Linked DNA regions of Bradyrhizobium diazoefficiens. The protein of the gene in region 1 interacts with the protein of each later gene in a pairwise test. Links are inferred from orthologs where the notes say so. Each region holds a gene or a part of one and is shown in the gene's direction. Other genes may lie near its edges.

What was found.
Region 2: the proteins of gyrA (region 1) and gyrB interact in binary tests that used the Escherichia coli proteins (3 or more experiments, as listed by UniProt). The link is inferred for Bradyrhizobium diazoefficiens from one-to-one orthologs.

What each region holds. Positions count from the first base shown.
Region 1 is NZ_CP067100.1:4,019,435-4,030,724, forward strand. Bases 7,444-10,689 are described here. They hold gyrA (DNA gyrase subunit A), read left to right. Parts: upstream 7,444-7,756; coding sequence 7,757-10,489; downstream 10,490-10,689. Other genes in these bases: JJB99_RS19090 (DUF2306 domain-containing protein), read left to right, coding at 7,444-7,588; JJB99_RS19100 (potassium transporter Kup), read right to left, coding at 10,534-10,689. In the rest of the region: JJB99_RS19060 (hypothetical protein), read right to left, coding at 1-4; excinuclease ABC subunit UvrA, read right to left, coding at 96-3,080; JJB99_RS19070 (outer membrane protein), read right to left, coding at 3,403-4,191; JJB99_RS19075 (outer membrane protein), read right to left, coding at 4,347-5,045; JJB99_RS19080 (outer membrane protein), read right to left, coding at 5,285-6,064; JJB99_RS19085 (single-stranded DNA-binding protein), read left to right, coding at 6,494-6,988; more of JJB99_RS19090, read left to right, coding at 7,190-7,443; more of JJB99_RS19100, read right to left, coding at 10,690-11,290. UniProt on the Escherichia coli protein: A type II topoisomerase that negatively supercoils closed circular double-stranded (ds) DNA in an ATP-dependent manner to maintain chromosomes in an underwound state.
Region 2 is NZ_CP067100.1:2,835-19,960, forward strand. What follows is about bases 1,383-4,445. They hold gyrB (DNA topoisomerase (ATP-hydrolyzing) subunit B), read left to right. Parts: upstream 1,383-1,727; coding sequence 1,728-4,163; downstream 4,164-4,445. Other genes in these bases: murA (UDP-N-acetylglucosamine 1-carboxyvinyltransferase), read left to right, coding at 4,431-4,445. Also shown: JJB99_RS36635 (hypothetical protein), read left to right, coding at 1-129; DNA replication/repair protein RecF, read left to right, coding at 126-1,262; more of murA, read left to right, coding at 4,446-5,726; JJB99_RS00030 (MATE family efflux transporter), read left to right, coding at 5,951-7,345; JJB99_RS00035 (DUF2867 domain-containing protein), read left to right, coding at 7,342-7,830; JJB99_RS00040 (VOC family protein), read right to left, coding at 7,868-8,272; JJB99_RS00045 (FUSC family protein), read right to left, coding at 8,384-9,499; JJB99_RS00050 (MmgE/PrpD family protein), read left to right, coding at 9,614-10,981; JJB99_RS00055 (serine hydrolase domain-containing protein), read right to left, coding at 11,200-12,627; JJB99_RS00060 (helix-turn-helix domain-containing protein), read right to left, coding at 12,947-14,011; JJB99_RS00065 (pirin family protein), read left to right, coding at 14,240-15,157; JJB99_RS00070 (phosphoribosylaminoimidazolesuccinocarboxamide synthase), read left to right, coding at 15,221-16,135; JJB99_RS00075 (SulP family inorganic anion transporter), read left to right, coding at 16,290-17,126. UniProt on the Escherichia coli protein: DNA gyrase negatively supercoils closed circular double-stranded DNA in an ATP-dependent manner to maintain chromosomes in an underwound state.

The sequences.
Region 1 (11,290 bases):
TCATGGGCTGCTCCGAGCCGACCCCAGCGCCATCATGCCATCATACCCCGGCTTTAGCAATATCAGCCGAGGCAGGTCTCAGACCTTAACCGAATCTACTCCGCCGCCTCGCTCGTGCTCCGCCGCTTCGGCTTCCGCGCCTTCTTCAGCACCGGCTCCAGGAATTTGCCCGTGTAGCTCCGCGGCGCTTTCGCGATGTCTTCCGGCGGGCCCCAGGCGACGATCTCGCCGCCGCCGTCGCCGCCTTCGGGGCCGAGGTCGATGACCCAGTCGGCGGTCTTGATGACTTCGAGATTGTGCTCGATGACGACGACGGTGTTGCCCTGCGCGACCAGCTCGTGCAGCACCTCCAAGAGCTTCTTGACGTCGTGGAAGTGCAAGCCGGTGGTCGGCTCGTCCAGGATGTAGAGCGTGCGGCCGGTGGCGCGCTTGGACAATTCCTTGGCGAGCTTGACGCGCTGGGCTTCGCCGCCGGACAGCGTGGTCGCCTGCTGGCCGACATGGATGTAGTCGAGGCCGACGCGGTGCAGGGTCTGGAAGGTCTCGCGCACGCGCGGCACCGCCTTGAAGAACTCGGCGGCCTCCTCGACGGTCATGTCGAGCACGTCGGCGATGGACTTGCCCTTGAACAGGACTTCGAGCGTCTCGCGGTTGTAGCGCTTGCCCTTGCAGACGTCGCAGGTGACGTAGACGTCGGGCAAAAAGTGCATCTCGATCTTGATGACGCCGTCGCCCTGGCAGGCCTCGCAGCGGCCGCCCTTGACGTTGAAGGAGAAGCGGCCGGGCTCGTAGCCGCGCGCCTTGGCCTCGGGCAGGCCGGCGAACCATTCGCGGATCGGCGTGAAGGCGCCGGTATAGGTTGCAGGATTCGAGCGCGGGGTGCGGCCGATCGGCGACTGGTCGATGTCGATGATCTTGTCGATGTGCTCGAGGCCTTCGATGCGGTCGTGCGGGGCGGCGCCTTCGCTGGCGTTGTTCAGCTTGCGGGCGATGGCGCGATAGAGCGTGTCGATCAGCAGCGTCGACTTGCCGCCGCCGGAGACGCCGGTGACGCAGGTGAACAGGCCGAGCGGAATCTCGGCGGTGACATTCTTGAGGTTATTGCCGCGCGCGTTCACCACCTTGATGGTGCGGCGATGGTTCGGCGGGCGCCGCTCCGGTACCTCGACCTCGAGCTCGCCGGTGAGATATTTGCCGGTCAGCGATTTCGGGTTGCGCATGATCTCGGCCGGGGTGCCCTCGGCGACGATGTGGCCGCCATGCATGCCGGCGCCGGGGCCGATGTCGAGCACGTAGTCGGCGAGGCGAATCGCGTCCTCGTCATGCTCGACCACGACCACGGTGTTGCCGAGGTCGCGAAGTCGCTTGAGCGTGTCGAGCAGGCGCGCGTTGTCGCGCTGGTGCAGGCCGATCGAAGGCTCGTCCAGCACGTAGAGCACACCAGTCAGGCCCGAGCCGATCTGCGACGCCAGGCGGATGCGCTGGCTCTCGCCGCCGGACAACGTACCGGAGGAGCGGGAGAGGGTGAGATAGTTGAGGCCGACATCGAGCAGGAAGGTCAGGCGCTCGCGGATCTCCTTCAGGATGCGTCCGGCAATCTCGTTCTGCTGTGCGTTCAGCGCCTCAGGCACGGTCTCGAACCAGGCGCCGGCGCCTTTCACCGATAGCTCCGAGATCTCGCCGATATGCTTGCCGCCGATCTTGACGCAAAGCGCCTCGGGCTTGAGGCGGAAGCCGTTGCAGGCGCCGCAGGGCACGTCGTGGAAATACTTTGCGAGTTCCTCGCGCGCCCACTCGCTCTCGGTCTCGCGATAGCGGCGGTTGATGTTGGTGATGACTCCCTCGAACGGCTTTTTGGTATCGTAGGAGCGCACCCCGTCCTCATAGGAGAACTTGATCTCGTCCTCGCCGGAGCCGTAGAGGATCGCGTCTCGCGTCTTCTTCGCGAGGTCCTTCCACTTGGTGTCCAGCGTGAACTTGTAGTGCTTGCCGAGCGCGGTCAGCGTCTGCACGTAATAGGGCGAGGACGACTTGGCCCAGGGCGCGATCGCGCCCTTGCGCAAGGTCATCTCCTTGTCGGGGATGACGAGATCCTCGTCGACATGCTGCTCGACGCCGAGGCCGCCGCAGGCGGGACACGCGCCGTAGGGGTTGTTGAACGAGAACAGGCGCGGCTCGATCTCGGGAATGGTGAAGCCGGAGACCGGGCAGGCGAATTTTTCCGAGAACAGGATGCGCTCGGGGCCGCTCTTGTCGTGGATCTTTGCGGTCTTCTTTTTCTCTTCAGCGGGCGCCGCGGCCGCGGCCGCGGGCGCGTCAGCGAACTCGACCACGGCCAGGCCTTCGGCGAGCTTCAGCGCGGTCTCGAAGCTCTCGGCGAGGCGCTGGCCGATGTCGGCGCGCACCACGATGCGGTCGACGACGACGTCGATGTCGTGCGGGAATTTCTTGTCGAGAACAGGCGCTTCCGCCAGCTCGTGGAAGGTGCCGTCGATCTTGACGCGCTGAAAGCCCTTCTTGAGCCATTCGGCGAGCTCCTTGCGGTACTCGCCCTTGCGGCCGCGCACGACCGGGGCGAGCAAATAGAGGCGGGTGCCTTCGGGCAGCGCCAGCACGCGGTCGACCATCTGCGACACGGTCTGGCTCTCGATCGGCAGGCCGGTGGCCGGCGAATAGGGCACGCCGACGCGGGCCCAGAGCAGGCGCATGTAGTCGTAAATTTCAGTGACGGTGCCGACGGTGGAGCGCGGATTCTTGGACGTCGTCTTCTGCTCGATCGAGATCGCCGGCGACAGGCCGTCGATCTGGTCGACGTCAGGCTTCTGCATCATCTCCAGGAACTGGCGGGCATAGGCCGACAGCGATTCAACGTAGCGGCGCTGGCCCTCGGCGTAGATGGTGTCAAAAGCGAGCGAGGATTTGCCGGAGCCGGAGAGGCCGGTGAACACCACCAGCTTGTCGCGGGGAATCTCGACGTCGATGTTCTTGAGGTTGTGCTCGCGCGCGCCACGGATCGTAATTGCGCGCAGGCTTGAGCCCGCGTTCTGCTGTTGGCGCTTCGCCTTGATCACTTCATCCATCCGAGTTGCCCTCAAGGAATCCCATGGGCGCGCGACCGCGCCAACGCTGGAGGCACGCTTCGCCGGAACCGGGATCGGCACCGATGGGTATGGCAGCGAACGTAGGAAGAACGAGAACGGATTTCCAGTGGGACTTGCGAATCGTCAACGGATTGTTGGCGCGCTGGCGGCATCTGGCAGGAGCGGCGGCATCCGGAACAGCCGAAGGGCCGGCGCGAGGCCGGCCCTTCGTTCGCGGTTGAGTGCAGACTTGGGGTGCAGACTTGGGGGAATCCGCACGTGAGCAGGACCTGGGGAGTCCTTGGGGATTCGTAGCCGGGGCTCAGTATTTGACGACGACCGGGCCGCCCCAGCGATAGTTGACGCGGATCAGGCCGATATCGACGTCCTGCCCGATCCGTTCGGTGCGCACGGGCGGGACGAGGATCGCGCTGGCGAGGTCGCCGCCGTGATGTCCAAGGAACAGATGGTCGTACTCGCCGCCGACCGACCAATTCTCCGCAAAGGCGTATTCCACGCCAAAGCCGGCGCTATAGCCCCAGCGGGTCTGGTTCAACGTGTTGGATACGACGCCAACGCTCGGAATGAACTCGTCGTATCTGTCGTGCGCGACGGCTGCGCCCGCCTTGCCGTAGAACAGCAGGCTGTTCACGGTGTAGCCGAGCTGGCCGGTGAACAGACCAAAGCTGTTGATCGTGGTCCGGTTGTTGAGCGGCGCCAGCGCGAAGCTGACATTGCTGCCTTTGAAGTCGGCCCAGTTGCCCTGGGCTTCGACGCCGAGCACCCAGTGCGCCTTCTGCCAGCGATAGCCGAGCTGGGCACCTGCTGTGCCGCCGCTTGCATTGTGGCAGCCTTCGCCAACGCCCGGGTCGATGGGAACGCCGGCGACGGCGACGACACTCCAGCAGGCATGCGCAAGGCCACCGCCGCCATTGATGCCGACATAGACGCCCGTCCAGTCGAAGGCGAGCACGGGCGCCACCACCGGCGCCTTGCCGTAAAGCGGAAGATCGGCAGCACCTGCCGGCGCGACCGCACCGAGTGCAAACAAGCTGACCGCGGCCAGCGCGCAAGTCTTCAGCGCGCAAGTCTTCAGCGCCGATGCCTTCATTTCACGTCCCCAACTCAACGAGCCATTCTGCCTGAGGCGATCTGCACCCCATGACTCCCAGACGATTCGGTCCGCTGCCGCACGAAAACAAAAAGGCCGGCGCGAGGCCGGCCTTTCGTGACGATGACGTCGGTCGTGAAGATCAGTACTGCAGCTCAGTACTTGGCGACGACCGGGCCGCCGAAGTGATAGTTCACGCCGACCTGCACGGTGTGGAAGCTGATCGTGCCGGACGCCAGGGGAGCACCGAGGCTGGAGAAGTAGTTCTCGCTGCCGAAGCTGCGATAGAGGTACTCGCCCTTGACCGACCACTGCGGAGCGAAGAACGCTTCGACGCCCGCGCCGACGGTCCAGCCGGAGTGCCACTTGCTATCGGAAACGGTCACGCCCAGCGCGCTGAGGCTGAGCTTGTTGTCCATCCAGGCATAGCCACCGGTGCCGTAGAACAGCACCTGGTTGACCGCGTAGCCGATGCGGCCGCGCACGGTACCCATCGCGTCCGCCTTCGAGCTGAAGGTCGTGGACACAATGCCGAAGCCCGGCACGGCGACGGGACCGGTGGCCGAAGCGCTGACGTCAGCCCAGGCGCCGTCGGCCTCCAGGCCGAACACGACGTTGCCGGTCTGCCAGTTGTAGCCGGCGGTGCCGCCGACGAAGCCGCCCTTCATCTTCGGGTCGCCCGAGGCGTTTTCCCAGGCACCGCCACCGACGATACCGAGGTAGAAGCCGGTCCAGTTGTAGACCGCGACAGGAGCCACCGGAGCCTTGGTGTAGGGGCGCGCCGCGAGATCGGCGGCCGAAGCCGGGGCGGCGAGAGCGAACAAACAGGCCGAAGCCAACAAAACCTTTTTCATTTTCAAGTAGTCCCAGTCCCAGTTTCTCATGTTGCCTTCCGCGAGCAGAAGGGCATCGGACGCCGTGGTCCAACTGACGTCGTGCTTACACCACTAAAGCTGCAAGTTGTGTCTCTCAAAAGCCACAACAGCCGCAAAACGTAATGATTGCTGACAGATTGTCGCACCGCCAAGCAGGCACCGCCCAGCAGAAAGGCCGGCGCGAGGCCGGCCTTTCAAATCGAGATTGGAACCAAAGATCAGTACTTTGCGATCACCGGGCCGCCCCAGCGATAGTTCACGCGAATCAGCCCGATATCGACATCCTGGCCAATCCGGTCGGTGCGCGTGGCGGCACCGCCTGGGAAACCCAGGAAGTTGCCGGAGGCGGTCATCGTGACGTTGCGATTGCCGAGGAAGAGATGATCATACTCGAAGCCGACCGACCAGTTGGGTGCGAAGCCGAACTCGATGCCAGCGCCCACCGTGCCGCCCCAACGAGTCTCGTTGGCGCTGTCGAATAGCAGACCGGTCGGGACGTCGAAACTGCGGTAGCGATCGCCGACCACAGCGGCGCCGCCCTTGACGTACAAGAGCACGTTGTTCCAGGCGTAACCGACTTGGCCGGTGATCAGACCGAAGGCGTCGATCCTGGACTGATTGCGGATACCCGTGGCGAACAGGACAGTGCTGACGTTGTCGCCCCTGAAGTCGGCCCAGTTGCCTTGGCCTTCCAAGCCGAACACCCAATTGGCCGATTGCCAGCGATAGCCGATCTGGCCGCCGACCGTGCCGCCTGTGGCGTTGTGGCAGCCTTCGCGCACCAGTGCGCCGGTGCCTGGCGAGACGAAGTCCCAGCACTTGTGAGCCGAGCCGCCACCACCATTGATGCCAATGTAGAAGCCGCTCCAGTCGTAAATCGCAGCAACGGCTGGCGCCGGAGCCTTGGTGTAGGGACGCGCTGCGAGATCCGCCGCGCTTGCCGGAGCCGACAGGCCCAAGGTCACTGCACCGATTACACCGCACAAAATTTTCTTCATTGTAGTCTCCCCAGTTTCACCGCTTCTGGGTCCCCGAAGCGGAAGATCAGGCGCGACGCCCAAATGAATCAATTCCGAGGCGAGCCTAGCCCGAAGCGCGGGCAGAGTCCGTCTCCGAAATGCCACACTCGCGAACTGCTTGAACTCGGTCCAACTTGATGAATGTTAAGAGTTTTTTGTCGTTGGCGGGAACCCGAAAAGGTTCCATCCACAGCGTGCCATTTTTCAGCGATCTGTGGCCCAGCAATCGTTTGCCTTGTACAGGAACAAATCTGGAACAAGGCCGGCGTCGATGCTATATGTGGGGATAACCCGAGGGGTGACGGGCTGATCAGCCCGCCCGAGCGTATAGGGTCGGCCAATAGGGCGGCATCGCGGCGCGAGGGCCGGCCCTTTGAAATTCAGTGGCATCTGGAGTGGAGAGCGGCGATGGCGGGAAGCGTCAACAAGGTCATTCTGGTTGGAAATCTCGGCAAGGATCCGGAAATCCGCCGCACCCAGGACGGGCGGCCGATCGCGAATTTGAGCATCGCCACCTCGGAGACCTGGCGCGACAAGAACAGCGGCGAGCGCAAGGAAAAGACCGAGTGGCACCGCGTCGTGATCTTCAATGAAGGGCTGTGCAAGGTCGCCGAGCAGTACCTGAAGAAGGGCGCCAAGGTTTACATCGAGGGTGCACTCCAGACCCGCAAATGGACCGACCAGAGCGGCGTCGAGAAGTACTCCACAGAGGTCGTGCTCCAGGGCTTCAACTCGACCCTGACGATGCTCGACGGCCGCGGCGGCGGGGGAGGCGGCAGCTTCGGCGACGAGCCGGGCGGCGATTTCGGCTCCTCGGGTCCCGCCAGTGGCGCGCCGCGCCGTCCCGTTGCCGCGACCGGCGGTGGCCGCAACAGCGACATGGATGACGATATCCCGTTCTGACGCTTACGGGGGCGTCTCTCCTCGAACGGTACGTGCTCGCGCAAAGCGGCAGGATTTCTTACCAATTGGTTGGTGGAGCTCGGCTTTTCCGGGCCTGCTTCAGGTGCTGCCTCAAGCCTTTGACGGGCGATGATGTGAATGGTATTAACTTCATGTTAATCCTATTTACATGGCTCTCCCGCCGGTCGGAGGACGCACCGCATGAGTCTTGCGCCGCTGCTTGAGGCCGCTCCAGCGATCCCGCTGCACGCCTTTGCCGCGATGGCGGCCTTCGTGCTCGGCCTCGTTCAATTCGCCGCCCCCAAGGGCACGCTGCCGCACCGGACGCTCGGCTGGATCTGGGTTCTCCTGATGATCGCGGTGGCCGCCTCGTCATTCTGGATCCACGGCATCCGCGTCGTCGGACCGTTCGGCCCGATCCATCTGCTGTCGATCTTCACCCTCGTCGTGCTGCCGCTCGCGGTGTGGCGGGCGCACACCCATCGCATCGCCGATCACCGGCGGATGATGATCTTCATATTTGCCGGTGCGCTGGTGGTGGCGGGACTGTTCACACTTGTGCCCGGGCGGATCATGCACCGGGTGATTTTCGGGGCGTGACGGGCCGTTTGCAAGGGCCGATTTCGAACCTGCTTCAGGCCGTGGTGCGGAGAGCGTAAGTCTCTGGAAAAACAGTCGGAAAAACCGCTTCCCGCACCCTTGCAAGGGTGGTTATCAGGGCCTCGATGCGCTATATGATTCCCAGATAAACCCTCACCGGATTTCCCCTTGGCTGACGACGACAACAAGCCCGGCGACCAGCCGGCGCAACCCTCGGACATTCGCCCCGTCTCGATCTACGAGGAGATGAAGAAGTCCTATCTCGATTACGCCATGAGCGTGATCGTGTCGCGCGCGCTGCCCGATGCACGCGACGGGTTGAAGCCGGTGCATCGCCGCATCCTGTTCTCGATGAACGAGGAAGGCTACACGCCCGACAAGAAGCACAAGAAGTCGGCCGGCATCGTCGGCGACGTCATGGGCCAGTACCATCCGCATGGCGACCAGGCGATCTACGACGCGCTGGTGCGCATGGCGCAGCCGTTCTCGATGCGGGAACTGTTGGTGGACGGGCAGGGCAATTTCGGCTCGGTCGACGGCGATCCGCCGGCGGCGATGCGCTACACCGAGTCGCGCCTGACCAAGATCGCGCTCAAGCTGCTCGACGATATCGACAACGAGACGGTCGACTTCCAGGACAATTACGACGGCTCGACCAAGGAGCCGGTGGTTCTGCCGGCGCGGTTCCCGAACCTGCTGGTCAACGGCGCCGGCGGCATCGCCGTGGGTATGGCCACCAACATTCCGCCGCACAATCTCGGCGAGGTCATCGATGCCTGCCTGGCGCTGGTCGACAATCCGTCGCTGACCATCGACGAACTCAACAACATCATTCCGGGTCCGGATTTTCCGACCGGCGGCATCATCCTCGGGCGCCAGGGCATCCGCAGCGCCTATCATCTCGGCCGCGGCTCGATCGTGATGCGCGGCAAGGTCGAGTTCGAGACCATTCGCAAGGAGCGCGAGGCGATCGTCATCACCGAGATCCCGTATCAGGTGAACAAGGCGACGATGGTCGAGCGTATCGCAGAGCTCTATAAGGAAAAGAAAATCGAGGGCATCTCCGATTTGCGCGACGAGTCCGACCGCGACGGCTATCGCGTCGTCGTCGAGCTCAAGCGCGATGCCGTGCCCGACGTGGTGCTGAACCAGCTCTACAAGTTCACGCCGCTGCAGACTTCTTTCGGCGTCAACGCCGTCGCGCTCGACAGCGGCCGGCCGCAGACGATGAACCTGAAGGACATGCTGACGATCTTCGTCGGCTTCCGCGAGCAGGTCGTCACCCGCCGCACCAAATACAAGCTGCGCAAGGCGCGCGAGCGCGCGCATGAGCAGGTCGGACTTGCGATTGCGGTCGCGAATATCGACGAGATCATCAAGGTGATCCGGACATCGCCGACGCCGGCCGCCGCGCGCGACACCCTGATGACGCGCGACTGGCCGGCCCGCGACGTCGAGGACATCATCACGCTGATCGACGATCCCCGTCACCGGATCAACGAGGATGGCACCATCCGCCTGTCGCTGGATCAGGCGAAGGCCATCCTGGAACTGCGCCTGGCACGCCTCACCGCACTCGGCCGCGACGAAATCGGCGAAGAGCTGGCAAAGCTCGCCGGCGAGATCGGCGAGTATCTCGCAATCCTGCACTCGCGCGCCCGCATCCTCGACATCATCAAGACCGAGCTCGCCGAAGTGAAGGCCGAATTCGCCACCCCGCGCCGCACCGTGATCATGGAGCAGGAGGGCGAGGTCGAGGACGAGGACCTGATCCAGCGCGAGGACATGGTCGTCACCGTCTCGCACGCCGGCTATGTCAAGCGCGTGCCGCTGTCGGCCTACCGGGCGCAGCGCCGCGGCGGCAAGGGCCGCGCCGGCATGCAGACCCGCGACGAGGACTTCGTCAGCCGGCTCTTTGTCGCATCGACTCATACTCCGGTGCTGTTCTTCTCCTCGCGCGGCCAGGTCTACAAGGAAAAGGTCTGGCGGCTGCCGATGGCTGCGCCGAATGCGCGCGGCAAGGCGCTGATCAATATCCTGCCGCTGGAGCAGGGCGAGCGCATCACCACCATCATGCCGCTGCCCGAGGATGAGTCCACCTGGGGTCAGCTCGACGTGATGTTCGCAACGACCGGCGGCAACGTCCGGCGCAACAAGCTGTCCGACTTCGTCGACGTCCGCCGCTCCGGCATCATCGCCATGAAGCTCGACGAGGGCGAAGCGATCGTCGACGTCCAGATCTGCACTGAGCGCGACGACGTGCTGCTGACCGCCGCGGGCGGCCAGTGCATCCGCTTCCCGGTCCCCGACGTGCGCGTGTTCACCGGGCGCACCTCGATGGGCGTGCGCGGCATTGCGCTCAGTGAGGGCGACAAGGTGATCTCGCTGGCGATTCTGCGCCACGTCGAGACCACGTCCGACGAGCGCTCGGCCTATTTGAAGATGCGCCGCGCGGTCGCCGGCGAAGCCACGGCAGAAGAGGCGCCCGTGGACACCGAGGCCGAGGAGACCTCCGGCAGCTTCCAGCTCGCCCAGGAGCGCTATGTCGAGATGTCGGCGCAGGAGCAGGTGGTGCTGACCGTCTCCGTCAACGGCTACGGCAAGCGGACCTCGTCCTACGAGTACCGCACCACCGGGCGTGGCGGCAAAGGCATCGTCGCCATGAGCGTCAACAACCGCAACGGCAACCTGGTCGCGTCCTTCCCCGTGGAGGATGCTGATCAAATCATGCTGGTCACCGACAAGGGCCAGCTGATCCGCTGCCCGGTCGAAGGCATCCGCATCGCCGGCCGCTCGACCCAAGGCGTGATCGTGTTCGACACCGCCGAGGACGAGCACGTGGTGTCGGTCGAGCACATCACGGAAGAGGCGGAGAGCGGGAACGGGGCGAATGGCGAATAGGGAGTAGCGTTGGCTATTCCATTCGCCCCTGGCCATTCGCGACGCTAAATCTCCAGCTCCGTGCCGAACTCCACAACCTGCTTGGTCGGCACGCCGAAGAACGCGGCGGAGCGTTCGGCGTTGCGCTGGAGGAAGGCGAACAGGCCTTCGCGCCAGACCCACATGCCCGGAATGTCCTCGCGCGGGATGATGGTCTCGCGGCCGACATAATAGGTGGTGTCGGAGAGATCGATGCCGGGCAGCTTGCCCTGGCGGCAAGCGAGCGTCAGTCCCTCATAGATCGTCGGGTTCTGCATGAAACCGTAATGCAGGATCACGCGGGTGATGCCGGGGATGATCTCCATCACCTCGGCGCGTGCCTCGTCGGGGACGTGCGGCACCTCCTCGATCAGCACCGTGACGAGGACGATGCGCTCATGCAGGACATGATTGTGCTTGACGAACTGGGTCAGCGCGAGCGGCACGCCATTCGGCGCCGACGCCAGAAATACCGCCGCGCCGGGCAGCCTGGCATTGCACTTGTTGACCGCCGTCTCGATCAGGTCTTCCTCGGGCTGACGGAGCTTGCCGCGCGCTGCTTCGACCAGCTTCACGCCGCTGCGCCAGGTCAGCATCAGGAAGGCGACGAGGGCTGCGAGCAGCAGCGGAAACCAGCCGCCCTCGAACAGCTTGATCGAATTGGCCGAGAAGAAGATCACGTCGATCACGAAGAAGAAGCCGTTCACCGCGACCACGAGCCAGGGCGAATAGCCCCACTGGATCGCGACCAGGGCTGCGAGCAACGTGGTGATCGCCATCAGC
Region 2 (17,126 bases), 4.0 Mb from region 1 along the record:
ATGGCCGGGCGTAGCCGTCCGAAGGACGGCGTCGCTTCGCTCGCCTATGTCCCGGCCATCCACGTCTTCGGCGCCAAGAACGTGGATGCCCGGCACAAGGCCGGGCATGACGAAAAGCGGATCACATGACCCCCTCCCGCATTCATCGCCTGACGCTGACGCATTTTCGCAATTATCGGGCGGCCGGGCTCGAGACGGCGGCTGACATGGTGGCGCTGGTCGGGCCAAACGGGGCCGGCAAGACCAATTGCATCGAGGCGATCTCGTTCCTGTCGCCGGGGCGCGGCTTGCGGCGCGCCACGCTCGAAGATGTTGCCGACAACCAGGGCGACGGCTCCTGGGCGGTGTCGGCGCAGGTCGAGGGCGCGCTGGGGCTGGCGACGCTCGGCACCGGCATCGATCCGCCGCGCGCCGACAGCACGGTGAACCGGCGCTGCCGCATCGATCGCGAGCCGGTCAACTCGGCAGCATCGTTCGGCGATCATATCCGCATGGTGTGGCTGACGCCGGCGATGGACGGGCTGTTCATGGGCGCAGCCTCCGAGCGGCGGCGGTTCTTCGACCGCCTGGTGCTCGCGATCGACAGCGAGCATTCCAGCCGCATCAACGCGCTGGAACGCTCGCTGCGCTCGCGCAACCGCCTGCTCGAGACCCGCAATTACGACGATCATTGGTGTGACGCGATCGAGCGCGAGACCGCCGAGCTTGCGGTGGCGGTCGCCGCAACGCGCGGCCAGACCGCGGCGCGGCTGACCGGCATGCTCAACGCACGCGCGCAGGCCTCCGCGTTTCCGTCGGCTAGAATCGCGCTCGACGGCTGGATGGAGAATGCACTGCTCGACGAGACCGCGACTTCGGTCGAGGACCGCTACCGCCAGATCCTGCGCGACAACCGGCCGCGCGATGCGATCGCCGGCCGCACCACCGACGGCCCGCATCTGACCGATCTCCAGGTCGTCTATGCGCCGAAAAGCATGCCGGCGCGCGATGCCTCGACCGGCGAACAGAAGGCGCTGCTGATCGGCCTCGTGCTGGCGCATGCGAGCCTGGTCGCCGAGATGACCGGCATCGTGCCGCTGCTGCTGCTCGACGAGGTCGTTGCCCATCTCGATCCGAACCGGCGCGCGGCGCTGTTTGGCGAACTGCACAGGCTCGGCGCGCAGGTCTGGCTGACCGGTGCGGATCCGGCCGCCTTCACCGAGATCGGCGCGGGCGGCGAAGTCTTTGACGTCGAGAGCGGACAAGTCTCGGCCCGGCGCTAGACGGCGCCATTGAACCCGGCCGTTTTCCGCGGCGACTAGCCCTGTGAGGCCGCACCGACGCTGTCGCAGCCGCTCGCAAATCGCGCAATGACATCACGCGCGATATCCCTGCAAGATGCGGGACGGTAAGGCTCGGGGCGAAAATCCCGGCACGATGGCGGGCGTTCGTGTGCGGCCTCGCTCTTCTCGCAAGCTGCACGGGGGCCTTTCCAGGGCGTCTGGAGGTGCTCCTGGAACCAGCAAAATCCCGGCCTTTGAAGATCGGAAATGCCGACCGAATCGCGCTTTTCCCGACGTCCGGAATCGGCTTTCAAAAGCCTTGAAAATCGGCCTAAAAACCCTATCTCCTCAAAGGGTTGCGAGGGGATACTTTGCGCTAGGCGCAATCTCTCTTTCGTGGCACAAATAGCCTGCAAATCAGCGCCTTTTGCGCGGCTGATTCGGGCGACATCTCGAAGGCCTCTCATGACAGAACCTGCTCGGCAGACGCCTGCCGAAAACGAGCCCTCAAATCCGAGCGATTACGGGGCGGAATCGATCCGCGTGCTCAAGGGCCTCGATGCCGTGCGCAAGCGCCCGGGCATGTATATCGGCGACACCGACGACGGCTCGGGCCTGCACCACATGGTGTACGAGGTCGTCGACAACGCCATCGACGAGGCGCTGGCGGGCCACGCCACGCGCGTCGACGTGATCCTCAACGCCGACAATTCCGTCACCGTGCGCGACGACGGCCGCGGCATTCCGGTCGACATCCACAAGGGCGAAGGCATCTCGGCGGCCGAGGTCATCATGACCCAGCTCCATGCCGGCGGAAAATTCGACCAGAACTCCTACAAGGTCTCCGGCGGCCTGCACGGCGTCGGCGTCTCCGTCGTCAACGCGCTGTCGAGCAAGCTGGGCTTGCGGATCTGGCGCGACGACAAGGAGCACTACATCGAGTTCGCCCATGGCGATGCCGTGGCACCGCTCAGGGTCGTCGGCGACGCGCCCGGCAAGCGCGGCACCGAGGTGACGTTCCTGGCCTCGTCCGAGACCTTCAAGAACATCGAGTATGATTTCGCCACGCTCGAGCACCGACTGCGCGAGCTCGCCTTCCTCAATTCCGGCGTCAACATCGCCCTTTCCGACATGCGTCACGCGGTCGAGAAGCGCGAGGAGATGTACTATTCCGGCGGCGTCGAGGAATTCGTCAGATATCTCGACCGCAACAAGAAGGCGCTGGTACCGGCGCCGATCATGGTGCGATCGGAGGCCAACGGCATCGGCGTCGAGGCCGCGCTGTGGTGGAACGACAGCTATCATGAGAACGTGCTGTGCTTCACCAACAACATCCCGCAGCGCGACGGCGGCACCCATCTCGCCGGCTTCCGCGGCGCGCTGACGCGCCAGGTCAACGGCTATGCCGAGGCCAATGCGAAGAAGGAAAAGATCGCGCTGACCGGCGACGACTGCCGTGAAGGCCTCACCGCCGTGCTGTCGGTGAAGGTGCCCGATCCGAAATTCTCGTCGCAGACCAAGGACAAGCTGGTGTCCTCGGAAGTGCGTCCCGTGGTCGAGAACGTCCTCAACGAGGCGCTCCAGGCCTGGTTCGAGGAACATCCGAGCGAAGCCAAGATGATCGTCGGCAAGGTGATCCAGGCCGCCGCCGCGCGTGAGGCTGCGCGAAAGGCGCGTGAGCTGACCCGCAAGAGCCCGCTCTCGGTCTCCTCGCTGCCCGGCAAGCTTGCCGACTGCCAGGAGAAGGATCCGGCCAAGTCCGAACTCTTCATCGTCGAGGGCGATTCCGCAGGCGGCAGCGCCAAGCAGGGCCGCAACCGCGAATTCCAGGCGGTGCTGCCGCTGCGCGGCAAGATCCTCAACGTCGAACGCGTTCGTCCAGACACGATGTTGAAAAGCGAGCAGATCGGCACTCTGATCACCGCACTCGGCACCGGTATCGGCGACGAGTTCTCGATCGACAAGCTGCGCTATCACAAGATCATCGTGATGACGGACGCCGATGTCGACGGCGCCCATATCCGCACACTGCTGCTCACCTTCTTCTACCGGCAGATGCCCGACATCATCGACGGCGGCTATCTCTATATCGCCCAGCCGCCGCTCTATAAGGTCGCGCGCGGCAAGTCCGAGCAATATCTGAAGGACGAGCGGGCGCTGGAAGATTATCTGATCGACGCCGGGCTCGACGATTGCGTGTACATCCCCGGCACCGGCGGCGATCGTTCCGGCCGCGACCTGCGCCAGCTGGTCGACGACGCCCGCGTGGTCCGCAGCATCCTGCGCAATTTGCACAGCCGCTACAATCGCAAGGTGATCGAGCAGGCCGCCATCACCGGCGTGCTGAACAAGGCGATCTACGGCAATCCCGAGAAGGCCGCCGCAGCCGCGCAGTACATCGCGAGCCGGCTGGACAGCCAGGCCGAGGAAGTCGAGCGCGGCTGGGTCGGCCAGTTCGTCGAGGGCCAGGGCTTCCTGTTCGAGCGCACCGTGCGCGGCGTCAAGGAAGCGGCCATGATCGACGATGCGCTGCTCGGCTCGGCCGAGGCCCGCAAGCTCGACGAGTTCACGACCAAGCTCCAGGACGTCTACGCCCGCTCCGGCAAGCTGCGGCGGAAGGACACCGAGCACGTGGTCCACGGCCCGGTCGATCTGTTCGAGGCGGCCACCGACTTCGGGCGCAAGGGCATCGCCCTGCAGCGCTACAAAGGTCTCGGCGAGATGAACCCGGAGCAGCTCTGGGAGACCACGCTCGACACCGAGGCGCGGTCGCTTTTGCAGGTGAAGGTCAAGGAGGTGGACGAGGCCGACGACATCTTCACCAAGCTGATGGGCGACGTGGTCGAGCCGCGCCGCGACTTCATCCAGGAACATTCGCTGAGCGCAACGATCGATATCTGAGGCTTGCTCGCCTCTCCCGCTTGCGGGACAGGCCGACGCGCTCGCAGAGCGCGGCGGGTGAGGACTCTCTCTTCGCGAGGATACTGTCCGGAGATTTCGACAATCCCACTGCGGAAGCACCCTCTCCCCCGCCCTCGCCTGCAAGCGGGGAGGGAGCACACCTCCTTCGTGGCAGCCATCAAGGTCGAATTGCTACCGCACTCGTTTCTCTGTATTTTCCGCTTCCGAAGCAGCCCGCCCCAACCGTACCAGGACGGAGAGACCTCAGTGGCGCCCATCCAATACATCGTCGAGGGCGGTCACCGGCTCTCGGGCTCGATCGAACCGTCCGGCAACAAGAATGCGGCACTGCCGATCATCGCGGCGGCCCTGCTCACCGAGCATCCGGTGACGCTTGAGAACGTGCCGCGGATCCGCGACACCGAGACGCTGGTCGAGCTGATCCGCTCGGTCGGCGCGGCGGCAGAATGGACCGAGCGCAATACGCTTCACATCCACGCCAAGAGCATCCGCGCCGCCGATCTCGACCCCGAACTGTGCGTGCGCATCCGCGCCTCGATCCTGCTCGCCGGTCCCCTGCTGGCCCGCTGCGGCGAATTGATGCTGCCGCCGCCCGGCGGCGACGTCATCGGCCGGCGCCGGCTGGACACGCATATGCTGGCGCTGGAGCAGCTCGGCGCAAAAGTCACTGCGACCGACCGGCTGGAATTCCGCTGCCCCAAGCTGACCGGCGCGGACGTGTTCCTGGACGAGCCCAGCGTCACCGCGACCGAGAACGCGCTGGTGGCGGCGGTCGCCGCCGATGGCGTCACCTATTTGCGCAACGCCGCCTCCGAGCCGCATGTGCAGGACCTCGCCCATTTCCTGGTCGCGCTCGGCGCCAGGATCGAGGGCATCGGCACCAACACCATGATCATCCATGGGCCGGCGACGCTGGGCGGGGCGAGCTACCGGATCCAGCCCGACCATATCGAGGTCGGCTCGCTGATCGGGCTTGCCGCGGTGACGCGCTCGCAGATTGGTATTGTGCGTGCCGGCGTCGAGCATCTGCGCTCGATCCGCATGGGTTTCGAGCGGCTCGGCATCGTCTGCCGCGTCGAGGGCGATGATCTCATCGTGCCCTCCAATCAAACATTGAAGATCCAGGACGATTTCGGCGGCCACGTGCCCAAGCTGGAGGACCAGCCATGGCCCGCCTTCCCGGCCGACCTGATGTCGATCGCGATCGTCACCGCCACGCAATGCGAGGGCGTGATCCTGATGTTCGAGAAGATGTTCGAATCGCGAATGTTCTTCGTCGACAAGCTGATCGCGATGGGGGCGCGTATCGTGCTCTGCGATCCGCATCGCGCCATCATCGCCGGCCCCAGCCGCCTGCGCGGCGCATCGATGATCTCGCCCGACATCCGCGCCGGCATGGCGATGCTGCTCGCCGCCGTCTGCGCCGAGGGGACATCCACGATCAACAACGCCGACCAGATCGAGCGCGGCTACGAGCGCATCGAGGAGCGCCTCAACGCGCTGGGCGCGAAGATCAAGCGGGTGCCTGAGAGGAAGGGCTGAGACGGCTCTTCCGTTCTCCCCTTGCGGAAGAAGATGGCATAGCGCTCCGCACATTGATCTCGTGCCCCGGACGCAGCACAGCACGTCAGTGATGCGCTGCTGAGCCGGGGCCCATACCGCGACATTGGTGTCCATGGCTTCTGGGTCCCGGCTCGCGCTTCGCGCGTCCGGGACACGAGAGCAGGGCCATGTTTTCGACGTGCGGCTGTGCTATGGCAGCCGCCATGCTCGATACCATGCAACATCAGCCGCAGCCGCAAGCCGGCGTGCCGCAAAACCATCTCGCGCTGGAATTCGCCGAGACGCTGCGGCTGGCCGTGCCGATGATGCTGACGCAGCTCGGGCAGATCGCGATGATCACGACCGATCTCGCGATGATCGGCCACCTCGGCGAGAGCGCGGTCGCAGCGGCCGCGCTGGCGCATACGGTTTATTTCGTCAGCTTCACCTTCGGGCTCGGCCTGATGTCGGCGGTGTCGCCGCTGGCCGCGCAGGCGTTCGGCGCCGGAGATGTCAGGCGCGTGCGCCGCGCCTTGCGCGTCGGGTTGTGGGTCGCGCTGCCGATCTCGCTGCCGATGATAGCCTCGCCGCTCTATGGCAAGCAGATCCTGATTGCGCTCGGACAGGCGCCGCAGTCCGCCGCGCTGGCGCAGCATTATCTGAATGGCCTCGCCTGGGGCATCGCGCCGGCGCTCGGCTTCGTCGCGCTGCGCAGCATGATGAGCGCGGTGAACCGGCCACAGGCGCCGCTGTGGATCACCGTTGCGGCGATCCCGGTCAATGCCGCACTGGTCTATTGCCTGATCCACGGCCTGTTCGGCCTGCCCGAGCTCGGCCTGTTCGGCGCCGGGCTGGCGACCACGCTGGTCAATCTCGGCACCTTCGTCGCCACGCTCGCCATCGCTGCATGGCGCAAGCCGTTCGCGGATTATCATCCGCTCGCCCATCTCTGGAGGATCGACTGGCCCTTGATGCGCCAGCTGATCGGGATCGGCGCGCCGATCTCGTTCTCGCTGCTGCTCGAATACGGCCTGTTCTCATCGGCGGCGCTGCTGATGGGGCTGATCTCGACCACGGCGCTCGCCGCGCACCAGATCGCGCTCCAGGTCACCGCCGTGCTGTTCATGGTGCCGCTCGGCATCGGCATGGCCGCGACGGTGCGGGTCGGCCACGCCTTCGGCCGTGACGACATGATCGGCGTCAGACGTGCGGGCGTCGTCGCTGCCGTGCTCGGCATCGCTTTCGTCGCGGCGTTGACCATCGGGATCATCCTCGGGCGCTATCAGCTCGGGCGGCTGTTCTTCGGCAGCAGCGAGGCCAGCGCGCCGACGGTCGAGCTGACCGCGACCCTGCTGCTGGTCGGCGCGACCTTTTTCATTGCGGACGCGCTCCAGACCATCATGGGCGGCGCGCTGCGCGGCATCAATGACACCAGGATGACACTGGTGTTCGCGGCGATCGGCTATTGGTGCATCGGCTTCCCGATCGCCTGGATGCTGGCCTTCCACGCCAATCTCGGCGCGGTCGGCGTCTGGATCGGGCTGTCGATCGGATCGTTCGTCTATGCGGGCCTCCTGATCTTGCGCTTCCGCATGCTGGCGCGCAGACTGGGGGGATGACAGGACCGGTTCGCGAAATCACTCCCGATGTCGATGTCGGCACGGTGCTATCAGGCGCGCAGTTCATCGACGCATTTCGTGTCGAGCTCGGCCCGAGGCAATTGAGTGCCCGCGAGGCCTGCACCCGAATGATGCTGCACGGGCCGCGCTGGATCGATGCGCTGACGCGCTTGCGCAACATCCTGGTGAAACCCTTCGGACTGAAGACATCGGGCGAAGGCGCTCCGGCTCCGCACGGGATGATCGGCCTATTTCCGGTGCTGAGCGAAACACCGGAGCGGCTGATCGCCGGTTTTGACGACTACCATCTCGATTTCCGCGTCGTGGTTGATGTCGCCGGCGACACAGCGGACCGGCGGGTGACATTGACCACGTTGGTGCGGACCAACAATCTGCTCGGGCGGGCCTATCTCGCGCTGATCATACCGTTCCACAAGCTCGTGACCCGCAGCATGATGGGAGACATCGCGGAGCCGGTGCGATGACGCTGTCCGTCAACCGTTCCAGGTCGCGGCCGTCCCATCAAGTCCGCACCGGCTGCCCGATTCCCAGCAAGTTGCCTTCGCTGTCGCGGAACCAGACACCCCGCTCACCAACGCCCTTGCTGGGATAATTCCCGGCGATCTCCGCAATTCCGTCGACGGTCTTCAGGCCGGGCAGGTCGTACTCCTCAAAGTGGACTCCCCGGGCGCGAAGCTCACGCACGGTTGCTTCGAGATCCTCGACTTCCCAACCCATCTGCGTGTGCGTGCCGGATTGCATTCCGGCTGAGACGAATAGCGCAAACTCGCCGCCGGCGCAGACGTAGTGGAGTCCGCCCGGACGCTCTTCAACCGGCTCAAGTCCGAGTTTCTCGGAGTAAAACGCTCGCGCGCGGTTCAGGTCTTTGGCCGGAAGCCGGGCTGCCACCTTCGCGTTCTCCAACATGGCCTTCCCTTTCTTCGTCTTAAGTTTGCCTACCAGTACTGCGACACAAGACGCAGCCGAACGTACTCGCTTCGTCCGCGAAAGCCGATGTTAAGAGGACACCCATTTGGCTCACTCCGCCACACGCGCAGGCTTGCCCCCCGACGCCTCCGACCATTCGCCCACCACGCGGTCGAGATCGCAGAGATTCTGGTGCATCTGCTCCAGCGAGAACCCGAGCGCGAAGAAGCGTTCGGCTGTGTCGGCGGGCTGGCCGCGGATCAGGCCGTCCTGGCGCACGGCGGCGACCGCCTCCGCGTAGTGCTGGAGCGCGACGTGGACGGGATGGATCGGCGGCGCGCCCGCGCCCTCGCGCAACGCCGCGGCGGCCGAACGCAGGAAGCATGCGATCACGGTGGAGACCTCCATCAGCGGCCCGGCAAGCCGCGTCTGCACTTCGGCCGGCAGCGGCACCACGGTGGAGCGGCCGATCATCACGACGTCATGGCGAAGCCGCAGCACCGTGCGCAGCAGCGGGCCGGTATCGGGGCCGCTCGACAGCCGCGCGGCGCGCTCACGCTCGGCTTCGGCGCCGATGGCATTCATGCCGACCATTGCGGTGCCGATGCCGTCCTGGATCCGGTGCAGCGCGTCGTTGTCGCGGCCGCGCGTGAGGCCTGCGAGCAGCTCGGTGAAAGCGTCCGCGATCAGCTCGAGCAGCCTGGCTGCGCTGGCACGGATCTGCCGCACCGCGCGCGAGGGCAGCACCAGGAACGAGACGAGCAGGCCGGTAACGGCCCCGACGCCGACCTCGCTGACGCGATCGATCGCCGAGGTCATGGGATCGGAATGATGCATGGTCGGCACCAGCAGCACGATCACGGCCGTGACCGTGGCGGCGCTGAGGCTCGGATTGACCGCGGCGATGAACGCGAGCGGAGCGACCGAGAGCACCAGCAGGCCGAGCAGGCCGGCCTCGCTGGAATAGGGGATCAGGATCGCGATGGCGCCGCCATAGATCGCGCCGCCGATGGTGCCGAGCATGTAGTCGCGCGTCGCCTTCAGCGAGCGGCCGACGCTCATCTGGGTCACGATCAGCGAAGTCAGGACCGCCCAGAGTGGCAATAGCAGATGCAGCGCGGTGGCGATCGCATAGGCCGCGGTCGCGGCCACCGTGACCCGGATCGCCAGCCCCAGTTGCGTCCGCCGCGACCGGAGCCGATCGAACACCTTCCCTGCGAATGCCATCGTCGAATGTCCCGATCCTCGTCAAGCCAAAGCATGGCTGGTGCCCGCGGCCCCACGGCCGCTTGAAAGGCCAAATCAGCCCGCCTAACCTGCGCGCCAAAACGAGGAAACACGATGGCCCACGAAACCGCAACGCTCGCCGCCTATGTCATCAATCTGAAATACCCGGATATTCCGGCACAGGTGCTCGATCGCGCCAAGGTGCTGACGCTGGACTTCCTCGGCAGCGCCATCCGGGCCCGCAGTGAGGCGGAATCGACCCCTTCGATCCTGAAGATGCTGGAGGCGCTCGCGCTCGACAGCAAGGGCCGCTCCACCGTGTTCGGCGATACCAAGACCTGGACGCCGGCGGTCGCCGCCCTCCTCAACGGCGCGCTCGGCCATTCCCTCGACTTCGATGATACGCACGCCGATTCCTCGCTGCATCCGAGCGCACCGGTGGTCCCGGCCGCCTTCGCCGTCGGCGAGATGGTCGGCGCCTCGGGCCGCGACGTGCTAACCGCGATCGTCGCGGGTTATGAAGTGTGCTGCCGGCTCGGCAACGCGCTCGATCCGACCTCGCATTATGCGCGCGGCTTCCATCCGACCGCGACCGCCGGCACCTATGGCGCGGCTGCGGCGGCCGGCAAGCTGTTCGGCCTCAGCGAGAAGCAGATCATCGCCGCGTTCGGCGTCTCCGGCAGCCAGGCCGCGGGCTCGCTGCAGTTTCTGGTCAACGGCGCCTGGAACAAGCGCTACCAAGTCGGCGCCGCCGCGATGAACGGCGTGATTGCCGCCACATTGGCGCGCAACGATTTCGTGGGATCGACGGAATCGGTCGAGGGCAAGCACGGCCTGCTCGCCGGCTACACCGACGATGCGCATCCGGACAAGGCGGTCGCCGAGCTCGGCAAGACCTACGAGACCATGAAGATCGGCGTCAAACCTTATCCGAGCTGCCGCTACACCCATGCCGCGATCGACGCGTTGATCGCGATGCGGCGCGAGCACAATCTGACGCCCGACCAGGTCAAGCGCGTCGAGATCGGCCTGCATCGCAACGGCATCACGCTGACCGGCGATGCCGCCACCAAGCGGCATCCGCGCTCGATCGTCGGCGGGCAGTTCTCGATGTTCTTCACCGGTGCCCTCGCCCTCGACCAGGGCTCGTTCGGCTGGGATGACTATCGCCGCCTCGGCGATGCCGCGATCGACGCGCTCGCCGACAAGTTCGACGTGGTGCAGGACGACCGGCTCGAGATCGGCCGCAGCCATCCGTTTGGCGCCCGCGTCAGCATCACGACGGATGACGGCGTGCATGAGCGGCTCTACGCCGATCCCTCGGGAGAGCCGACATCTTTCCCGGATACGCAGGCCATGCAGCAGAAATTTTTGACCCTGGCGCGCCCAGTGCTGAACGCGCGGGCGGAGAAATTTGCCGATGCGATCATGACGCTGGAGCGATTCGACCGCGTGGCGCAGGCGACGGAGTTGGGGAGATAGACCAGCGCCACAGCGCGCTGCTTACCCTCCCTGGAGGGATCCGGGACGAGCGTAGCTCGCCCGTGGGTCGCTACGCATGCCGCGAAGCGAAATGCGTAGCGGGGTGGGGTGACGGTCTCTCCATCTCCAACAGCGCCCGTGTGGAGAGATCACCCCACCCCGCTCGCGCTGCGCGCGATCGACCCTCCCCCTCCAGGGGAGGGCAAGTGCTTCCGCCGTCAATTCATCCCCGCCAGCTTCCCCTTCTCGCGCGTTGCCGCAATCACATCCCGCACCAGATCGAACACGCCGTCGGCTTCCGGCGGCCAGTTCGGCGAGCGGCCCATCCGCACGATCACCAGCTTCTCCGACGGAATCACGATGGTGTACTGCCCGATCGTGCCTTTGGCGAAGAACGCATCGCGGGGCCAGCCGTGCTCGATACGGAAGTTTGCGCCAAAGCTGTCGCCCTGATTGGTCCAGAAGCCGGCGCCGATGCCGACCCAGGCATTTGGCGTGGCCGTCGCGGAATAGTTCACCCAACCTTCGGGCAGGATGCGCTTGCCGCCGGCGACGCCATCGTTGAGGTAGAACTGGCCGAAGCGCGCCCAGTCGCGCGCGGAGGCCAGCATCTCGCCGGAGCCCTCGATCGTGCCTGAGGCATCGAGCTGGAGCGTGACGTGGCGCATGCCAAGCGGGCCAAACAATTCGCGGCGCGCGAAAGCAAGCGCATCGCTGGGCTTGCCGCCGGCGACCTCACGCAGCAGATGCGCAAGAATGAGGAAATTGCCGTCGTGATAATTCCATGCCGTGCCTGGGGCCGTCGCAAGCGGCGCGCGTTCGGCAAAGCTCGCCATATCGTCCTTGGCGTATTTCATGGTGTTGACCGGTTCGAGCACGGAGCCGAGCGAGGCCTGCAACGAACTTCCGAGCGCAATGCCGGCGGTGTGACGCAGCAACTGGTCGACAGTGATGGCATGGCGCGGATCATCGGGATTTTGCCAGGCGGCAATTGGCGCGGGTCCGTCGAGCTTCAGCTTGCCCTGGCGCACGAGAATGCCTGTCAGCGCCGAGATCACCGACTTGGTCATGGAGAAGCCGAGCAGTTGGGTCTCCGGCCCGACACCGTCGGCGTAGCGCTCGGCGATGATGCGGCCGGCCTTCATGACGACGATCGCGCGGGTGCGCCGATAAGGTGGCTGCGCGGGCTCGGCGAAGGCGCGGTCGAGCGCGGCAGCCAGGCCTTCACTTTGCGGGGCGACGATATCAGGGCCGGCGATTTCAGAGAGCAACGCCGGCTGCTTGTCGTCAGGTGGCAACGCGGCGTCGGCGACCCCCTGGCCGTGCTCGAGCGTGCAACCGAGCCCCTGGCGATAGATGGCATGGCTGCGGCCGATGCCGAACAGGCTCACCGTGACATCCTTGCGGGCGCGATCGGCCCGAAAATCCATCGCCCAGGTCAGAAGACTCGCACCCGGCATCGCATCGATGGTTTCGGCGAGGTCGCGCTGGGGATCGAGGCCGGAGACGAAGATCTCCGAACAGAGCGTGTGGGCGATGAAGCCGGTGGCAACCTTGGGCACGTCACGCGCCCGCGCGGCACCGAAGGCGAGGCCGGTACAGGCAATGGCAGTGCTGAGGAGGAGGATTTTGCGGCGGCGGGTCACAGGCTTTCTCCGGCTATGGGGCGAATGCGGGAGAACAGACCGGATGCGGGCGACGCGCGCTCGCCGGATTTGGAAATCGGCCTAGCTGAAAGCAGATCGGGCTCATCGATTCTGAAAAAACTCAGTTCTTTCAGGTCCTTGGAATTTGGCCCCGACGGCGATGGGGTCTACTCCCTCTCCCCGTTCTTACGGGGAGAGGGTCGGGGTGAGGGGCCTCTCTCCGCGAACGAGATCACCGTGAGACCTGTACCCCCTCACCCGAATTCGATGTGCGATCGAATTCGACCTCTCCCCGCAAGCGGGGAGAGGTTAAGGACCGTCACGCCGCATTCACCTTCAGCCGCCGATATTCTGTCGGCGTCACGCCGGTCACCGCCTTGAAGGCGCGGTTGAACGGGCCGAGGGACTGAAAGCCGGCGTCCATCGCGATGGTGATGACGGGAACCTCGGCCTGGGTGGGATCGGCCAGCGCCGCTTTGGCTTCCTCGATCCGGTGGTTGTTCAAGAACACATTGAAGTTGCGGTAGCCGAGCCGCTGGTTGATCAGCCGCCGCAGCCGGTATTCGGGAATTCCAAGCTTCGTGGCGAGCGTGCCGATAGTAATGTTGTCGTGGCGATAGATGCGCTCGTCAGCCATCAGCCGCATCAGCGCATCGACCAGCTTCTGATCCGCGCCGGAATCCGCGGCAACGGCGGCAGGGGGGGGAAGGTTTGCCGCGGCTTCGACTGGCGCCGGAAACAAATCCGCGGTATTGACCTGCATCATCGCATAGCAGATCGCGGCGACGAGACCGGCGAGAACGGCCGCGTTCGCGACATTGGCGATCGCGGCGTTATCCCGGCCCCATATCGATATCTGCAGCAGCACATTAACGCCGCCATAGAGCAAGGCTGCACTGACGATGAATACCCGCACATTGCGCCGGCGCTCGACCAGATCGGCCGACCAGGAAGTAACGGTCTGGGCTATCGCCAGCAGGATGAAGCAAAGCGCCAGCAGATTGACCACGATAATCGCCGGACGGCCGTGGACCGCCGGCGCGATCCACAGGCAACTGACCAAACTGTAGGCCGAGACCGCCGCCCAGATCAGCGCGTGCCACCAGCGCAGCACGAATGAATCGTCAAGCAACGCGCGGGTGAACAGCCACAGCACCACGGCATCGCCGGTCGACAGCGCGATCAGCGGCGCACGCCATATCGAGACCGGCGCGGTCGAGCCGATCTCCGAAGTGACGGCGTGCGCGATCGTCCCCAGCGCCAGCGCAATGGTGAGGCGTCCCGCCACGCTATGGCGGAAGTCGCGCAGCAACGAGGCCGCCAGCATCAGCAGCAGCGCCACGGTCGCGGCACGCAGGGCAAGTTCCATTGCAGCAAAAGTCATCGGGCGATGCGATCGGTCGCGGTTGAAAACAGCCGAACATCGTTCGTCAGACACTTTTTTTCAAGGACCGTCTGCGCGGCGGCTAGCGCCCCGCCCTCAACTGTCATCGCCCGGCCAGTGCGCAATTGCGCACTAGGCGGGGAATGACAGCGGAGTATGGGTCGGCCTTTGTCGCGACGACGACGGTAATTCCTGCTACGATCGGCGAAATTCAGAAGGAGTCCCATCATGAGCTGGCAACCCTCCAACGATCCCGTGCTCGGCGATCCCATGTCCTGCGATGCGCTCGATCTCGTCATTGTCCCGCGCACGCGCGATCTCGGCGATGGGTTCGCGGTGCGCCGCGCGCTGCCGCATGGCAAGCGGCAGATGGTCGGGCCCTTCATTTTCTTCGACCATTTCGGGCCGGTGCAGTTCGTCTCCGGCAAGGGCATGGACGTGCGGCCGCACCCGCATATCGGGCTCGCCACCGTCACCTATCTGTTCGACGGCGCGATCATGCATCGCGACAGCGAAGGCAACGTCCAGGAGATCGCGCCCGGCGCAATGAATTTGATGACGGCCGGGCGCGGCATCGCCCATTCCGAGCGCACGCCGGACGCGCAGCGCGCCACGGGCCAGAAGATGCTGGGCCTGCAAAGCTGGATCGCTTTGCCGGCCGGCTCGGAAGAGATCGCGCCGTCATTCCAGCACTATGCGGCGGGCGATTTGCCGATGATCTCCGAGCGCGATTTCACCGCGCGGGTGATCGCGGGCTCGTCGTTCGGCATCGCCTCGCCGGTCTCGATGGTGTCGCCCTGGTTCTACGCCGAGGTCACGGCCGTTGCGGGCGCGAGCGTGCCGCTCGACCCCGATCACGAGGAGCGCGCGATCTACGTCGTCGACGGCGAGGTCGAGATTGCGGGCGAGCGCTATGAAGGACCGCGCCTCCTGATCTTCCGGCCCGGCGACCGCATCACCGTGAAGGCGCTGAAGGCGACGCGGATGATGTTTCTCGGCGGCGATGCGCTGGAGGGGCCGCGCCACATCTGGTGGAATTTCGTCTCCTCCAGCAAGGAGCGGATCGAGCAGGCCAAGCAGGACTGGAAAACCGGTCGCTTCGCCGCGGTTCCGCAGGAACATGAGTTCATTCCGCTGCCGGAATAGGCTAATCCGGTTTCCGGCCGTGTCATCAGGCGCGGCCGGATGACTTGCCCGAAAGCTTTGCCGATGACCATCATGCTCTCCAGCAACCTGCCGCTGCCCAAGATCGGCCGCGGCAAGGTGCGCGATATCTACGCCGTCGACGACGACCGCCTGCTGCTCGTCACCACCGACCGTATCAGCGCCTTCGACGTCGTGATGGGCGAGACCATCCCGATGAAGGGCGCGGTGCTCACGCAAATCAGCGCGTACTGGTTCAATGAGCTCGAAGGCGTCGTGCCGCATCACATGATCAGTGCCGACACCGACGAGATCATCGCGGCCGTGCCGGCCCTGAAGCCGCACCGCGCCGAGATTCTCGGCCGCGCCATGCTGTCGCGCCGCACCACCGTGTTTCCGATCGAATGCGTGATACGCGGCTATCTCTCAGGCTCGGCCTGGAAGGAATATGCTAGCTCCGGCACGCTCGCGGGCGAGAAGCTGAAAGCCGGCCTCGTCGAGAGCGAGAAGCTGGAGCCCTCGATCTTCAGCCCGGCGACCAAGGCCGAGAGCGGCCACGACGAGAACATCACCATCGCGAAGATGCGCGAGGTGGTCGGCGACGAGGTCGCCTACACGCTCGAGAGCATGACGCGCGCGATCTACACGCTCGGCGAGGAGCTCGCGCGCGAGCAGGGCATCATCATCGCCGACACCAAATTCGAATTCGGCCGCGACAAGGACGGCCGCATCATCCTGATCGACGAAGTGATGACGCCGGATTCGTCGCGCTTCTGGGCGGTCGACGCCTACAAGCCCGGCCAGCCGCAGGCCAGCTTCGACAAGCAACCCTTGCGCGACTATCTCGACCTCGAGCGCCACGCCGGCCGCTGGAACGGCGAGGCCCCGCCCCCGCCGCTGCCGGCGAGCGTGGTGGAAGCCACCAGCAAGCGGTATCTGGAAGCGTATCGACGCGTGACGGGGAAAGAGCTCAAGATCTAGCCCGGCCGCTTGACCGGCCATTCACGTCCCGCGGGCCGCATTCCCACCGCAGCGACAAAACTGTCGGATACTTCATAGTTGCAAGAATCCTGTTGCGCTACGCTCGCGTTCGTCTACGTCTCGGACGGGAATATTCATGAGCGAGTGTCACGGGGTGACAGACCCAGCAATTGGCTTCGATCCGGTCACGGGGGTCAGTCCGTCCGTCAAGCGTGCGCTGAATGATATCTTGGGTGGAGCCGCGGCGAGCGTCCTGACCGTCACCTTCGGTCTCTCCTACGCCCTGCTGATCTTCGCCGGCCCACTCTCGCCCTTTCTGGCCTACGGGATCGCGGCGACCTTCATCAGCTCCGCCGTGCTGGCCGCCATCGTGGCGCTCGGCAGCTCCCTGCCGTTCGCGATTGCCGCTCCCGACAGCTCGACCGCCGCGGTGACGGGCATTCTGGCGGCCTCGCTGGTCGAACGGGTCGTGGCGGCCAATCCGGGCGCGCCGCTGCTCTCGCCGGTCCTGATCACGCTCGGCCTGTCGACGGTGCTGACCGGCGTGGCGCTGTGCGGATTGGGCCTGACGCGGATGGGCCGCGCCATCCGCTACGTACCCTATCCCGTGGTCGGCGGCTTCCTCGGCGCCACCGGACTGCTTATCCTCATGGGCGCGATCCGGGTGATCACCGACCATCCCGTGGAGTTCGCGACGCTGACGCGCCTCGCCAACGGCATCGCACTGTCGGAGCTGGGCGCCGCCTGCGCCATGGCGCTGGTGCTCTACCTGACCTGGCATCGCTCGCGCGGCCCGTTCGGGCTGCCGATCATCCTGATCGGGGGCGTGCTCACCGCGCATCTGGCGTTCTGGATCACGGGCGTCTCGCTTACAGAGGCCCGTGCGCTGGGCTGGACCTTCCAACCGCCGCCGCAAGCGGCGTTCATGGTGCCCTGGCACGTCGATGGATTGATCCACTATCCCTGGTTCGCCGTGCCTGATTTGCTCGGC